Regions from separate parts of the Clostridium sp. Marseille-Q7071 genome, predicted to be linked through region 1. Evidence: a T-box and tRNA genes for the amino acid it is inferred to sense, from the RefSeq annotation. Region 1 holds a T-box; the other regions hold tRNA genes.

Region 1 (5,445 bases):
AAATTAAATTAATTAGCATAATTTACGAATATAAAAACTCCAACAAAATATGTTAATCTTTCATTGAAAACAAAGAATTAATAAAGATAACATATATGTTAGAGTTTTGTAACACAAATGCTACTACAACAATTGAAGATTTAAAAGACTTTTTTACTATAATTGATGATACTTACTAAACTAAGAATTATTAATGTCTTATATAAGTCTTTTAAGTAAAAAGTAATAAAATAGGAAATTTATTTACTACTCAAGGGGAAACTTTTTACAATATGTGTAATAATATAAAATAAGAGCTTATATAATTTATAATTAGTAGACAGAGATAACTATTTCGTATAATTAATTATATTTTAGATGATTGCAGAATTGATAATTAAAAAAGTGTGGATAATTTTTTCAAAACAGCAATTTTTTTAGATAAACTTATGTGTACCTAAATGAGGGAATAATAATCTAAGTTGAAATTTTATAAAATTTATTTACAAATCTACAGAAATTTAATTAGGTGAGTATATCATATTCGGAGGTTAGTGAAGTAAAATATACAATAGATATTTTGTAACATCAGTAATATGAATGGTTGTGCTATTCTGAAATCGACTAATTAATTATATTTTACTAGGAGGGAAAAATGAAAGTTAATATTCGTTTAAAATATTTTGCTTTCTATAATACTATTATTTTTTGTAGGATTTATAATTATAGGTTTTGATATCATAAGAAATCCACTAAAAGAAAAGATAACTTTAACACGCTCTCAGATTGAAGTTGTAAACTTAAATTTAAAAAAGATTATATCACTAGAAAACATGATTGACCCCAAAAATTCTAATCCATATGAACAAATAAAAGCTAATAAAATGGAATATGATGAAATTATTCAAATGGGTGAACCAGTTGTAGATTTTTTCATATCAGAATTTAAAAGAGGTAATTTAAATGATGCAAATTATTGGATAACAGCATGGATTTGCAACGAAATCCTTGGAGATAAGAATCCAGTAAAGATTTGGTCAGAGGATAATAATAGTGGATGGAGTTCAGGAGAAGATTGGTTTGAAAAGTATATAGAGATTGAAACGTCACGCACATTATATGAAAAAATAAAATTGATAGCTATAGTTATAGCTATTATAACTATATGTTGTGTCACTTATTTTCATCAAAAGCAAAAATGTGATGGTAGAAAATAGAGGTATTGATTATGAATACATTTTTATAGCATCAATTTGTATTTTTAGATCATTTTATGATTTTTAAAGAGCACGAAAAAGACAAACAAAGTAAATAATTCAACAAATAATAAAGTTTATAGTAAGAAAAAATGAGAAAGTATTTGTAACGTCAAATGGTCAAAAGCATTATACAAAAGAATTTAAAGATACAATAGTAGAGCTTTATATAAAAAGAATACATGGAAGTGTAGTTTATATTAATTATAAAAAAAATGTGAATATTTAGCTGAAAATTTGCGTGAAAAGTCCAATTTTTTGAGCTTAAGGCATTGACATAGATTCACTTTTGCAGAAAAAATTTAAAAAAATTGTTTCATAAATTTTGTAATAGAACTCAATTTAATTATACAAATATATTTATTAAAGTTATAGAATTAATTCGTAAAAATTTACTAAGATATTAGACTGTTATTCAGATTTACATAATCATAGTAGATAGCCTATATATACTTGTAAATTTGAAAAAAAAATATATATATATTTATATAAGTGTATTAACACGAATGGAAAGTAAAATATAGCTCATAATCTTTGCTATTTTATTGATTAGATAATATTTTTAAAACACACTTTAGCTATAGAATATTCATGTTTAATTTTATTGGATAATATATGTTTAATACATATTTATCTAACTAATATTATATAGCATAACAGGTTAAATTATTAAAATAGTATTGACTTTTTATTAGTTATTCTATATAATGTACTAATAATTAAACAGTGATAAAAGCGTTGAAGAAGAGGAGTAGGATTTGGAAGTATTAAGAGAGGAAGGCTCTGCGGCTGAGAGGTCTTCTATATGGAACAATCTGAAGGTAGCTTTGGAGCTTCTTTATCGAATATATTTTTAGTAGATAAAGCCGGTTGTCAAATCGTTAGTTTATATGAGCCTGTAATTTTGCAGGGAAAAAAGGTGGTACCACGAGTTTTTCGTCCTTTTGGGGATGAAAGGCTCTTTTTTATTTTTTTATAAATTTTTACCTTGTGAAGAAACATTTTAATTTTAAATTCATTATGAAAACACAGCTTTTAGGAACAATACCGTAACTCTTTATGGCTCCATTTAGGTGTATTTTCAGTTACGTGAGAAATAAAAATTGATAGGAGGACTTAATATGGAAGATAATAAGAACTTAGCTAAAAATTATGATCCGAAAGACTTTGAAGAAAGATTATATGCATGGTGGCAAGAAAAGAAATTTTTTACTCCAGAAGTAGATAAAAGTAAAAAGCCTTATACAATAGTGATGCCACCACCAAATATAACAGGTCAATTACACTTAGGTCATGCTCTTGATAATACGCTTCAAGATATTCTAATAAGAACTAAGAGAATGCAAGGATATAGTACTCTTTGGCTTCCAGGTGAAGATCATGCCAGTATTGCAACAGAAGTAAGAGTTGAAAATGCACTGCTTAAAAAAGGCCTAAAAAAGAAAGAGATGGGAAGAGAAGCTTTCCTTGAAAAGGTTTGGGAATGGACAGATGAATATAGAGATAGAATAAGAGAACAGCTTAAAAAAATGGGATGTTCAGCAGATTTTACTCGTGAAGCCTTTACTATGGATGAAAACTTAAATAAGGCAGTTAGAGAAGTTTTTGTAAAACTATATAATGATGACCTTATATACAGAGGAAATAGAATTACTAATTGGTGTCCAAAATGTATGACAGCACTTTCAGATGCTGAAATAGAACATGAAGAGCAAGAAGGATTTTTCTGGCACATTAACTATCCTGTAGTAGGTAGTGATGAAAAAGTTGAAATTGCTACTACAAGACCAGAAACATTATTAGGAGATACAGCAGTTGCAGTAAATCCTAAAGATGAAAGATATAGTCATTTAATTGGTAAAATGCTTAAGTTACCATTAGTGGATAGAGAAATACCAATAGTTGAAGATGATTATGTTGATATGGAATTTGGAACAGGAGCAGTTAAAATAACTCCAGCCCATGATCCAAATGACTATCAAGTAGGAAAAAGACACAATCTTCCACAGGTAGTTGTTTTAGAGGAAAATGGAACTATAAGTGAAGGCTATGGAAGATATTCAGGACTTGATAGATATGAAGCTAGAAAGCTTATGGTAGAAGATTTAGAAAAACAAGGATATTTAGTAAAGATAAAGCCTCATAGTCATAACGTTGGAACTCATGATAGATGTAATACAACTGTTGAACCAATGTTATCAAAACAATGGTATGTTAAAATGGAATCTCTTGCAAAGCCAGCTATAGAAGTGGTTAGAGAAAAGAAAACTAAGTTTGTTCCAGAAAGATTTGAAAAAATCTACTTTAACTGGATGGAAAATATTCAAGATTGGTGTATTTCAAGACAGTTATGGTGGGGACATAGAATTCCAGTTTGGTACTGTAAAGATTGTGGTGAGATAATAGTTAAAGTAGATGCACCAGAAAAATGTACTAAATGTAACTCTACAAATTTAGAGCAAGATAAAGATGTTTTAGATACTTGGTTCAGTTCAGCACTATGGCCATTTTCAACATTAGGATGGCCTGAAAATACAGAAGACCTAAAATATTTCTACCCAACTAGTACTTTAGTTACTGGTCCAGATATTATTTTCTTCTGGGTTGCTAGAATGATATTCTCAGGATTATACAATATGGAAGAAGTACCTTTTGATACTGTACTTATTCATGGTATTGTAAGAGACGATCAAGGAAGAAAAATGTCTAAGTCTCTAGACAACGGTGTAGATCCACTAGAAGTAATTGAAAGCTATGGAGCAGATGCACTAAGATTTTCATTAGTTACAGGAAATGCACCAGGAAATGATATAAGATTCTATGAATCAAGAGTTGAAGCTGCTAGAAATTTTGCTAATAAAATTTGGAATGCGTCAAGATTTGTTATGATGAATTTTGATGAAGAATTAATGGAGAAGTTTAAAGATAATAAAAACTATTCAATAGCAGATAAGTGGATATTATCAAGATTAAATGCTGTTATTAAAGAAGTTACTGAAAATATAGAGAAGTTTGAAGTTGGAATAGCACTCCAAAAAGTATATGACTTTATGTGGACAGAATTCTGTGATTGGTATATAGAATTAGTGAAGCCAATATTATATAGTGAAGATGATGAAGCTAAGGGTGTAGTATTAAATGTTTTAAATAAAGTATTAGTTTCAGGATTAAAATTACTTCATCCTGTAATGCCTTTCATTACAGAGGAAATATACACTCATTTAAAAGTAGAATGTGAATCTATAACTATTTCTAACTGGCCAGAATTTACAGAAGAACTTGAAGATAAAGTAGCAGAAGAATATATGAATTATATTATAGATGCTATAAAAAATACTAGAAATGCTAGAAGTGAAATGAATGTACCACCTTCAAGAAAAGCTAAAACCTATATCTATGCTACAGAAGCAATGGAAGCTTTTAAAGAAGGAATAACTTACTTTGAAAAATTAGCTTCAGCAAGTGAAGTTATAATATTATCTTCTAAAGAAGAAGCTCCAGAAAATGTAGTTACTGTGGTTTCCAAAGGTGCAGAAATCTACATGCCACTTTTAGAACTTGTAGATGTAGAAAAAGAGCTTGAAAGATTAAATAAAGAAAAAGCTAAATTAGAATCAGAAATAGATAGAGTTGAGAAGAAACTATCTAATGAAAGATTCGTATCAAAAGCTCCAGCAGAAGTTGTTGAAGAAGAAAAAGCTAAAGGTGAAAAATACAAAGAAATGTATAAGGCTGTACTTGAAAGTATAGAAAACTTAAAATAAGAAAAAGCATGGGAAACCATGCTTTTTTTGAGGAGTATTTTAAGAATATTACATTAAATTGTAGTAAAATTAAAAAATATGTAGATTTACTATTAAATCCATAATATACTATAAGTATACATTTATGATATATAATTACCAATGAAAAGCATACAAATTAGAATATACTTATTACTTAACAAACCTTTCAATACACATCAGACAGATTTTCCTAAAAATATAGATACATAAGATTTATAGTTAATAATTTAATAAGCTTAAGAGCCAATGGTGAAATACCACAGATGATGTCATATAAAATAAAGAAAATAAAATGTTAGGGGGACTATAATCTATGAACAAAAACAAAATTGATGAAGAAAGATTAGATGAAGCTATAAGATTAGCTCAAGGAAATACAAAACATGAAGGAATAGTTTTAAACGAAGAAGAGAAAAAACTTATAA
Region 2 (5,445 bases), 970 kb from region 1:
TTATAAATTGTGATTTGCTTATAATTGATGACTTAGGCACAGAGCAAATCTCAGACTTCTCTAAAAAAGAACTTTTTAATTTACTTAATACAAAGCTTTTAAAGCAAAAGAAAATGCTTATTTCCACCAATTATGCATTAAGCGAACTATCAGATGTTTATTCTGAAAGATTTACTTCGAGATTATTCGGTAATTTTAGTCTTTTTAAATTTTATGGAAATGACATTAGAATACTAAAAAAATCTAAAGTAAAGAAGGTAACATAAATTTTTATGTTACCTTTTCTCTATTCTACAAGATTTTCTTCATCTCTTCTTAATTCATTAATTATTATAGTAGTACAAGAAGCTATTAATATTCCATCTACTGTATCCATACTTCATTTTTTAGTATAACTTTTATATATGTTTTAAATAATACTATACCAATAAAAATAGTTAAGAGGCTGCCTAAAGTGGCAGCCTCTTAACTATTTTTTTATTTTTTTAGCTAATATTGCTGCACCAATTGCGCCAGCATATCTAGCTAGTTTATCTGATTTTACTTCACTATTTAATTTACTACTAAGACTTTCTATAATATAGTCACATTCACATAGACCACCAGTTAAAAAATATTTTTCTCCTTCATCATGTTTTTTACACAATGAAGACACCTTTGTAACTACTGAGTCAATAATTGCAAATGCTATATCTTCTCTTTTTTTCCCACTTCCTATAAGACTTATGACTTCTGACTCTGCAAAAACAGTACACATTGAACTTATTGTAGTATTTCCTCCCTTGGAAGCTAAATTACATAATTCTTCTATATCTACTGATAATATATTAGACATAATTTCAATAAATCTTCCTGTACCTGCAGAACATTTATCATTCATTATAAAATTTGTAACCATATCATCTTTAACAGTTATGATTTTAGTATCTTGTCCACCTATATCAATTACAGTACAATCTTCCCCTAAAAGATATGAAGCTCCCTTACCATGACAGGTTATTTCCGTTACTGACTTATGTGCATAAGGGACAGAAACTCTTCCATATCCAGTTGCTACTACTTTTCTATTTTCTTCATATATACACATAGACTTTAATTTTTCGTCTATAGTTTTTGAAGTTTCAATACTGCTCCATCCTGTAGGCATAACAAAAGTGTCTTTTAAACTATCATCTTCAAATATAGCTACTTTAGCAGCAGTAGATCCTATGTCTATTCCTATATAGTACACACTTATCTTCTCCTTTTAAAGCATTTCTATAAATGCAGCCATACGAGTTTTAAGTTGTCCAATATCTGATGTAGAATAATCTGTTTCTATACTCATGTATGGTATTTTCTTTTCTTCATTTACAAATTTCTTAATTCTATGGGTCTCAACATTATAAGTATGACAAGCTTGTAATGTTATATCTATAACGCCATCAACTGAGAACTCGTCAACTAATTGGCTAATTAAATCTAATCTACCATCATTTGGTGCCATAACTGAGCATGGAATACTTAAATATTTTTCTGCTAATGCATCAATTGGATCTTTTGTTTCATCAACTAATCTAATTTTTTCTTTAATTCCAGAACAGTTCTCAAAACAAACTGCTACTCCACCACTTTCTTCAATGGCAGTTAAAACTTTGTCTGCTACTCCACCTATAGGACAACCAGTAATTAATATTCTTGGTCCATTTTTATAAGTATCTTTTTTTGCATCATAATTAGCTTTTATATCTTCTACTGTTTCTTTTAACATTCTATTTTGTTCTTTTTTATCAAAAGTATAGTGAGTTGCATCTATTATTTTATGAAGTTGTAATCCACTTATTGGTGCTGGATTTAATTTTCCCAATGAATAAAGCTCTTTTAACACAGTTCTTTCTTCATTACGAGTTTTAATTGCTTCTTTAAGTGCTTCTTCTGTTACTTTAACATCAAATTGATTTTCAAGCTTTTCTATAAAATATTTGATTTCTTCTTTCCATACTTTAAGAGCATGTTCTCTATTAGTATTTTGAGGTAATTGCATAACATGTAGTGGTTTTATTTCTTCTAGATATTCATACATTTTCTTTTTTCCATCACAAGTAGTTTCTCCCACTATTAAATCTGAAAAATATGTATATGGACACTTGTCTGTTAATGCAAATCCATAGCTTGCTTTTATAAGTGGACATAAGTTTTTAGGTAAATGTTTTTCTGCATCTGGAATAGTTTCTTCACTAACAGCGCAAAGGCTTATTGGATATGCACCTGCCGCATATATAGCCTCTACTGGTGCAAAAGTACAAAATGTACCTACTACCTTTTGTCCTTTATCCTTTAACTCTTTAACTTTAATAAATCCGTTTCTTCTTGTTTCATTAAACTCTTCAAAATTTTTTGGTAAATTATTCATTACAAACCCTCCAAATATATAATATGTGAGTAAAATATTATATAGCCTTTATAAACACTTGAACTTTAATATCTTTTAGTTTTAATAATTCTATTCTTTAAAATACTCTAATTAAATCTTTCAAGCAGTCAATTCATTATCTTGTCCAATTTTATTGCTTTTTTATAAAATAAAATTATTAATATTAGATCTTCTACCAGTTGTTTTTGATTACAGTTTAAAAGCTCAACTATATGTAGTTGAGCTTTTAAATACAAAAGGAAAATTTTAATTAAAGGATAAACGACTATAACCAACTTCGTCTTGAGTTAATGTTAACATATATTTTGACAATTGTGAATTTTTGTTTTTCAATGATTATGTACCTATCTATAGATATATTAAATACTCTTAGGAATCATAAATAATTATTTTTATAGTATTTCTTCATAACGAAAAAACTTGAATGTTTCCATTCAAGTTTTTCATGGAGCTGGCAATAGGAATCGAACCTACAACCTGCTGATTACAAGTCAGCTGCTCTACCGTTGAGCCATGCCAGCAATTATGGCGACCCAGAAGGGACTCGAACCCTCGACCTCCGGCGTGACAGGCCGGCACTCTAACCAACTGAGCCACTGGGCCATATTATGGTGGTCGCAACAGGGATCGAACCTGTGACCCTCTGCTTGTAAGGCAGATGCTCTCCCAGCTGAGCTATGCGACCATAATGGTGACTCCTAGGGGAATCGAACCCCTGTTACCACCGTGAAAGGGTGGTGTCTTAACCGCTTGACCAAGGAGCCAATGACGACTTTTTTATTTTTTATAAAATGGAGCTGGCAATAGGAATCGAACCTACAACCTGCTGATTACAAGTCAGCTGCTCTACCGTTGAGCCATGCCAGCTTATGTGGCGACCCAGAAGGGACTCGAACCCTCGACCTCCGGCGTGACAGGCCGGCACTCTAACCAACTGAGCCACTGGGCCATATGTGGTGGTCGCAACAGGGATCGAACCTGTGACCCTCTGCTTGTAAGGCAGATGCTCTCCCAGCTGAGCTATGCGACCACTAATGGTGACTCCTAGGGGAATCGAACCCCTGTTACCACCGTGAAAGGGTGGTGTCTTAACCGCTTGACCAAGGAGCCATATGTCATTTTACTTTTGTTAGGTCGGCGCTTTACGCACACCCGACAAGTAATATAATACCTAAAATTCTTAACAATGTCAACAATTTTTCAAAAAAAATTTCACTTTTTATCATAAAAGCTCATTTCATATTATAAACCTAGATAAATCAACAACTTTACTGGCACTTTTCTATAAGAAAAAAGTCATAATTTGAAATTTATTATAGAATTTTAAAATAAACTTATATATTTCTTCACAATATATATTCTATTCTAGATTAAATAATTTATGACTAATATGCCATAAATTATTTATTAATGATTACTTGATGGTTTTATTAGTAATACTTATAATAAGTTTAACATTATTTTTTCTTTTTAGAAAGGAGATTTTATTTTGAAACATGACCTTATTATAGTTGGTGGCGGTGCTTCAGGAATTATGGCTGCTATTATGGCAAAAGACCTAGGCATAGATGTAGCTATACTAGAAAGTAATGATAGGATAGGTAAGAAAATTCTTACCACAGGAAATGGAAGGTGTAATATAACCAATAAAAATATAAATATTTTAAGGTACCATAGTGAAAATAAAACTTTTTTTAATAAGGTCTTTGAAAACTTTACATTAAAAAATACCGTAGAATTTTTTAATTCAATTGGTTTATATTTAGTTACCTTAGATAGTGACAAAATGTATCCTATGTCCTTACAATCTTCTTCTGTACTGGATGTCTTTAGATTTGCTCTAGAGGAAAGGGAAGTTCCTATTTATTTAAATCATAAAGTAAAAGAAATAAATTATAAGAACAAATTCATTATAGATTGTAATAATGAAAAAAACTTTATTTGCAACAAGCTTTTACTTTGTGCAGGAGGAAAAAGTGCACCTAAAACCGGTTCTGATGGTTCTGGTTTCACCTTGGCTAAAAAGCTAGGACATAATATAATAAATCCTATTCCAGCTCTTGTGCAGCTTAAATTAAATCATAATAAGTTAAAAGCACTATCTGGTGTTAAATTTGATGGAAATGCACATATATATGTAAATGATAAATTAAGAAGAAGTGAATTTGGAGAGGTATTGTTTACAGATTACGGTATTTCTGGTCCTCCTATTCTTCAACTTAGTAGAATTGCTTCTTATAATTTATCTAAAGGAAAATATGTATCTTTAAAAATTGATATGATGAATAATTTTTCAAAAGATGAATTAAAGGGCTTTTTAGAAAATCATTTTGGAACATACTCATATAGATCTGTACATGATGCTCTTATAGGTATAATTAACAAGAAAATTATTCCCATAATACTTAAAGAAGCTAATATTGATAATATACATAAACCTTGTTGGTCACTAGAGTGGGAAGAAAAAGAAATGTTATTATCCTTATTAAAAGAATGGACATTTAAAGTAAGTGGTACTAATTCCTTTGATAATGCACAAGTTACAGCTGGCGGTGTAGATACAAAAGAAGTAGATGAGAACACCTTACAATCAAAAATAGTTCCTAATCTATATTTTGCTGGGGAGATATTAGATGTAGATGGAGATTGTGGTGGTTTTAATCTTCAATGGGCATGGAGTTCTGCCTCAGTGGCCGTCAAAAGCCTCAAAATGTCAGAACATCATAATAATAAATAATAATCATTATGCTTAATTAGAGATTAATAATTATTACTATATAAAACAAATAAATTTTTAAAGTAGAAAAGCTAGTCTTATAGACTAGCTTACTTATATTTACTTATTTAAAGCTTCTAATAATTTTTCTAAATCTAATCCATGAACCATAGCTGCTTCTTCTAAAGTTTCTGCTTGTGCTGATGGACATCCTACACAACCCATTCCAAAGCTCATTAATACATCTACAGAATTTGCATGTTGTCTTACAACCTCACCTATTGTCATATCTTTAGTAATTTTCATAAATAACACC
Region 3 (5,445 bases), 490 kb from region 1:
AGAAAGAGCTAAAATCTTTGCTGATGCGGAAAAAATATTAGTCTATGAAGATGCAGCAATTAGTCCTGGAGTATGGAGATTTAAAAATACTTATGTTCGCAAATATGTTAAGAATTACTCATCTCCAACTTTTGGAACGGTTGATTTAAAACATACTTATATTGAAGGCAGATAAAAAATAAAAAATAGAGCAATTTTGCTCTATTTTTTATTTATACCTGAATTGTGAACTATGAAATATATACTGTGAATTTAATAGTTTTAATTAGAATACTAAAAGGCTAATTATTTTGGCATAAACATTAATTTCAGAACCAGGATATCTATGTATAGCCTAATACATTTATAAAGGAACAGTTTTATTTACCAATTTATAAAAATAAATTTACAATATTAAATAAAATATAACATTATTAAAAGAATAAAATACAAAAATTATTTTTAGAAAAAATATTTTTTAAAATTTAAGTTTATTAGGCAATATTTAGGTATAAAAAACCTTTCCTGGTAGAGAATATAACTATAGCAGGAGGGGTATAAACATGGGAAAAACGCCATTAAAAAAGGTTATCAAAGCTAAGCTTAAAAGTAATAAAGAATTAACTCCTTATGAGGAGATGAGAGAAAAGATAAAATATGAAATTGCAGAAGAATTAGGACTTATAGATAAGGTAAAAGAATTAGGATGGAGTGGTCTTACCGCAGAGGAAACAGGACGAATTGGGGGATTGATGACTAAGAAAAAGAAGATGTTAAATATTCCTAAAAATGAAGATGCATATTAATAAATTAAATACTATGAATTTTTAGCACTGTTGTTGATTTAACATTTAATATATTTAATTATAAAACTTTGGACAAATATTTAGAAAAGCTGTAATATATTATTGTTATTTATTATAAGAATTTATTAATTTTATATAATTTTAAGGAGAAGAAGAATGTACTGTTATAAGAATTTTGCCAGTATATATGATGAACTTATTTATGGTGATGTGGATTATAAAAATTGGGGTGAAAAAATATTAAAAATATGTGAGGAATACTCCTTAGAAAGAAGAAACTATTTAGATTTAGCCTGTGGCACAGGGAATTTAACCGTAGAATTAGGTAAAAGCTTTCAAAATGTTTACGCCGTGGACTTATCACAAGAAATGCTTACAATAGCAGAAGAAAAACTTCGTGGTAACGGTATAAGAGCAAAGGTTTTTTGCCAAAATATATGTAATTTGAACATAAAAAATAATTTTGATTTAATTACCTGTGCTTTAGATTCTACTAACTATATTACAGAAAAACAAGATTTAAAAAAATACTTTGAAGGTGTCTATAGCTTATTAAGAGAAGATGGATTGTTTATATTTGATGTAAATTCGCGACATAAACTTATTAATATATTAGGAAATAACATTTTTAATTATGATAGTGAAGATGTTGTATATATATGGGAAAATTACTTAGAGGATGATATAGTAAATATGTACTTAACCTTTTTTGTAAGAGAAGGACAAGTTTATAAACGATTTGATGAAGAACATTGTGAGAGAGCTTACAGTGAAGAAGATATTGAGGATATTTTTAAAAAGTTAGGATTTAAATTAGAGAAAAAGTTAGATTGTTATGATAATATACCAGTAAGTGAAAAAACTGAAAGAATTACCTATGTATTAAGAAAATAAATTTAAGTTGTATAAAATAGTTAGTTAAAAATAGTAATACTATTTTATATTAGATTAAGAAATAAAATTCACTCATAGCAGTGCTATGGGTGAGTTTTAATAAGATAACATAATAAAAAAATAAACTAGCGTATTGGCTAGTGGTTTTTGAAGATATACAAATATATGGATTTAAACTAGGAGGAAGAAGATGGATAAGTTAGTAAGAGCAACAGCACATAATGGTGATGTTAGGATAATAGCGGCAATAACTACAAATATGGTTCAAGAAGGGATAAAGGCTCATAATTGTACGCCTACTGCATCAGCAGCTTTAGGAAGAATGCTGACAGCTGGAGGTTTAATGGGGGCTATGCTTAAAGCTAAAGGAGATAGCTTAACTCTTAATATAAATGGAGGTGGAGAAGCAGAGGGGATAGTAGTAACTGCTCATGCTGATGGAAGTGTTAAAGGATACATAGGAAATCCAAATGTAGATTTACCATTAAATCAGAAGGGTAAATTAGATGTTGGAGGGGCTATAGGGAAAGATGGTTATCTAAAGGTTATAAGAGACATGGGGCTTAAAGATCCGTATATAGGGCAAGTTCCTATATATACTGGTGAAATAGGTGATGATTTAGCCTATTATTTTACTGTTTCAGAGCAAACACCATCTGCAGTGGCATTAGGTGTATTAGTTGATACAGATTTAAGCATAAAAGCATCTGGTGGATTTATAATTCAAATGATGCCAGGAGCTTCTGAGTTTTTAGCAGATATAATAACTTATAGGCTTGAAGAAATTCCTTCAATAACTACTATGATAAGTGATGGAATGACAATAGAGGAAATATTAAAAAATATATTTGAAGATATCGATGTTAACATATATGAAGAAGGAAAAATAGAGTTTAAATGTGATTGCTCAAGAGAGAGAGTAGAAAGAGTTTTGATTAGTATAGGTAAAAAAGAATTACAAAACTTATATGAAGAAGGAAAAACAGAAGAAATAAAATGCCATTTTTGTAATAAAGCTTATGACTTTACGACAGAGCAAATAGGTGAATTATTAAAAGAATTATAAAATAGGTAATCCTGTTGAAATTAAGAATAAAAAATTATAGTTGAAATTAAATCTTCACTAATAATTCTATTGAGGGTTTTAAAAAAGGAAAGGTTATTTAAGTTAACTTTTCTTTTCTTTTTATTATAGAAAATACTCAGTACTTTAAAAAAGAAATCAAATTTAAAATTCTGCCATAGAAGAAAAGTTGTTATATATTTTTCATTGTCAGTTCTCAATTGTATAAGGAGATCTTTATAAATCTTTCATTTTTCATTCTTAATTAATAAACAAATTAATAGGTTGTTAAAATATAAGAAAATAAAAGATATATTTCAAAAAATAGAGTAATATAAAAATAATTTCTTTAAATGGCAAAATAATCTATTGACAATAATGCATATTTCTTATAAAATATAAATGTGTTCGGCAGGTTGTCGAGAGGAAGTGGTCGCATAGCTCAGCTGGGAGAGCATCTGCCTTACAAGCAGAGGGTCACAGGTTCGATCCCTGTTGCGACCACCATATAATATGGCCCAGTGGCTCAGTTGGTTAGAGTGCCGGCCTGTCACGCCGGAGGTCGAGGGTTCGAGTCCCTTCTGGGTCGCCATTTAATTTTGAATATGACAGTTATTTTTGGCTTGATAGCTCAGTCGGTAGAGCAGAGGACTGAAAATCCTCGTGTCGCTGGTTGGATTCCTGCTCGAGCCACCAGACAAGTGCGGGAGTGGCTCAGTGGTAGAGCGTCACCTTGCCAAGGTGAACGTCGCGGGTTCGAATCCCGTCTTCCGCTCCAATATGGCGCTATAGCCAAGTGGTAAGGCAGAGGCCTGCAAAGCCTTTATCCCCAGTTCAAATCTGGGTGGCGCCTCCAAAAAAAGCATTGCTATTTAGCAATGCTTTTTTGCTTGATATAAAAATAAATTGATTACCCTTAATGTTAAGAGTGTATTTTATCTCTCTTTTTAACTATATATAAAATAAATATTTTCTAATATAAATAATAATCCCATAAGTTTAGGAAATATGTACATATTTCCTATCAACTTTATATGCTTTTAATATTTCATTTTATATCTATATGTAAAATCCTTTTTAAAAGAAAAACATACAAATGAATTTAGATATCTAAAAAGAAAATACTACCTCTATCAATTAAGTTATTATCACTAAGATAAATAGGAGTTATATTGTGCTTATCTAAAAATGCCAATACTTCACTACCATATTTATAATTTTTAAGGCTTCCATAAAAAACCAAGTTTTTTTCATCCAATAGACCACAACTACCACCTATAAAACCGTAATTCAATCCAGGGAGTTCAATATCCCCAGGAGGAAGTAACAATATATCTACATCTGTTTCTTTTAAAGCTCTTACAATTGACTTATCACTAGTAATAATTGCATTATTATTAACTATTGCAGTAGAGCATTTAGTGTAACCTTGTTTAACATTAATAAGAGTTTTATTTGTCATGTATTTCAATAAAAATTCATCAGTATATTTAATATTATGTATAAAATACTTCTTTAGATTTACTGCATTTAAAGTAATATCATAGGGGTATTTTTCATTTAGCTCACTTTTAGAAAATATAACATCAAAATTAAAATCATTTTGTAATAAATTGATGAAAGTTTTGTCCATGCTAAGGTGTGTCATTAACATGCTTTTTGAAATAGTATGAATTAGCATATCTGGATGACCACATACAGCATCATATAGTTTAGTGCTAGGAGGACATTTTAAAACTTTACAACCTAAAGTCTGTAAGGCTTTTATTTCACTATTAGAAATTCTAAAGTCTACTATAGCAAGTTTCATTTTATCACCTCAATTCGAATGTCGATAAATGTTTAAATTATTAATGCATATCCATTGTAAGAAAACGCATAATAAGATAGACAAATAATTTTTAAAATTATATTAGCATTTTAAAAATTAATTTACAAGTTATAGCTTTTGAGTTGTGGTAATTAAGCCATGTTATAAAGGAGTGAGCTATATGTTATTATTAACATTGATACAGGATGATAGCAAAGAGTATATAATAGATGAGATAAGAAATGCCAGAAATTATTTTAAATTAAAGAATGTAACGGTAGGTATTTCAGAAAGCTTAGAAAACAATCTTCATATTGTTAAAGTTTATTGTGATGATGAGAATTTTGATGAGAAGTTTCATAGAATGTTTAACTTATATATAGGTACTGTACTTTTTAAAGTTGTTATAAAGGAGTTTTGTAAGAAAAATATTTCAAAATATTTATCAGAGAATTTTTACTTTTTAAGAGGTGAGGATATAAAGGAAGTAAAAAATATGATAATTGATGTATTTGAAAATGAAAGCAGCAGAATAGATGACAATATGATATATTATATGAATAGAAAGAATGAAATCATAGATAAAATTGTTCTTTGTTTAGAGGATAACAATGAGGTGAATATTAAAGGCTTTTTAACTTTTAGAATGAAAGAAATAGCACATGATTTAGAAAGTATAATAGATAAGATAGTTGAAAAGTTTATGATAGAAAAAGAATATAATGAATTCATTAAGCTATTGAAATATTTTGTTGATGTTCAGGAAAGTAAGATAAATGAAGTTAATATTATGATAGATAAAGATGGAGATTATCTAGTGAAAGATGAACTTGGAAATGATATCTTAAATAACTTAATAAATGAACTTTATGATAGCAGAATAAATTCAAAAG

What was found. A T-box is a leader RNA that pairs with one kind of tRNA and senses whether it is charged. The one in region 1 lies ahead of ACWPW7_RS07430 (valine--tRNA ligase), so its partner is inferred to be a tRNA-Val.
Region 2: it encodes a tRNA-Val, which carries the amino acid that the T-box ahead of ACWPW7_RS07430 (valine--tRNA ligase) is inferred to sense. The anticodon was not compared.
Region 3: it encodes a tRNA-Val, which carries the amino acid that the T-box ahead of ACWPW7_RS07430 (valine--tRNA ligase) is inferred to sense. The anticodon was not compared.

Annotation. Positions count from the first base shown of each region.
Region 1 covers NZ_CBCOPR010000001.1:1,597,791-1,603,235, forward strand. The annotation lists gene ACWPW7_RS07425 (hypothetical protein) at 663-1,196, shown strand; T-box leader at 1,965-2,182, shown strand; gene ACWPW7_RS07430 (valine--tRNA ligase) at 2,357-4,999, shown strand; gene ACWPW7_RS07435 (hypothetical protein) at 5,334-5,445, shown strand, end outside.
Region 2 covers NZ_CBCOPR010000001.1:631,106-636,550, reverse strand. The annotation lists gene ACWPW7_RS02980 (ATP-binding protein) at 1-266, shown strand, start outside; gene ACWPW7_RS02975 (acyl-CoA dehydratase activase) at 470-1,231, opposite strand; gene ACWPW7_RS02970 (double-cubane-cluster-containing anaerobic reductase) at 1,247-2,392, opposite strand; tRNA gene ACWPW7_RS02965 (tRNA-Thr) at 2,860-2,934, opposite strand; tRNA gene ACWPW7_RS02960 (tRNA-Asp) at 2,940-3,016, opposite strand; tRNA gene ACWPW7_RS02955 (tRNA-Val) at 3,023-3,098, opposite strand; tRNA gene ACWPW7_RS02950 (tRNA-Glu) at 3,103-3,177, opposite strand; tRNA gene ACWPW7_RS02945 (tRNA-Thr) at 3,206-3,280, opposite strand; tRNA gene ACWPW7_RS02940 (tRNA-Asp) at 3,286-3,362, opposite strand; tRNA gene ACWPW7_RS02935 (tRNA-Val) at 3,368-3,443, opposite strand; tRNA gene ACWPW7_RS02930 (tRNA-Glu) at 3,449-3,523, opposite strand; gene ACWPW7_RS02925 (NAD(P)/FAD-dependent oxidoreductase) at 3,903-5,150, shown strand; gene ACWPW7_RS02920 (DUF1858 domain-containing protein) at 5,250-5,435, opposite strand.
Region 3 covers NZ_CBCOPR010000001.1:2,086,267-2,091,711, forward strand. The annotation lists gene ACWPW7_RS09730 (peptide ABC transporter substrate-binding protein) at 1-175, shown strand, start outside; gene ACWPW7_RS09735 (small, acid-soluble spore protein, alpha/beta type) at 543-785, shown strand; gene ACWPW7_RS09740 (class I SAM-dependent DNA methyltransferase) at 942-1,679, shown strand; gene hslO (Hsp33 family molecular chaperone HslO) at 1,870-2,745, shown strand; tRNA gene ACWPW7_RS09750 (tRNA-Val) at 3,174-3,249, shown strand; tRNA gene ACWPW7_RS09755 (tRNA-Asp) at 3,258-3,334, shown strand; tRNA gene ACWPW7_RS09760 (tRNA-Phe) at 3,363-3,438, shown strand; tRNA gene ACWPW7_RS09765 (tRNA-Gly) at 3,446-3,520, shown strand; tRNA gene ACWPW7_RS09770 (tRNA-Cys) at 3,525-3,598, shown strand; gene ACWPW7_RS09775 (DUF6873 family GME fold protein) at 3,845-4,552, opposite strand; gene ytxC (putative sporulation protein YtxC) at 4,734-5,445, shown strand, end outside.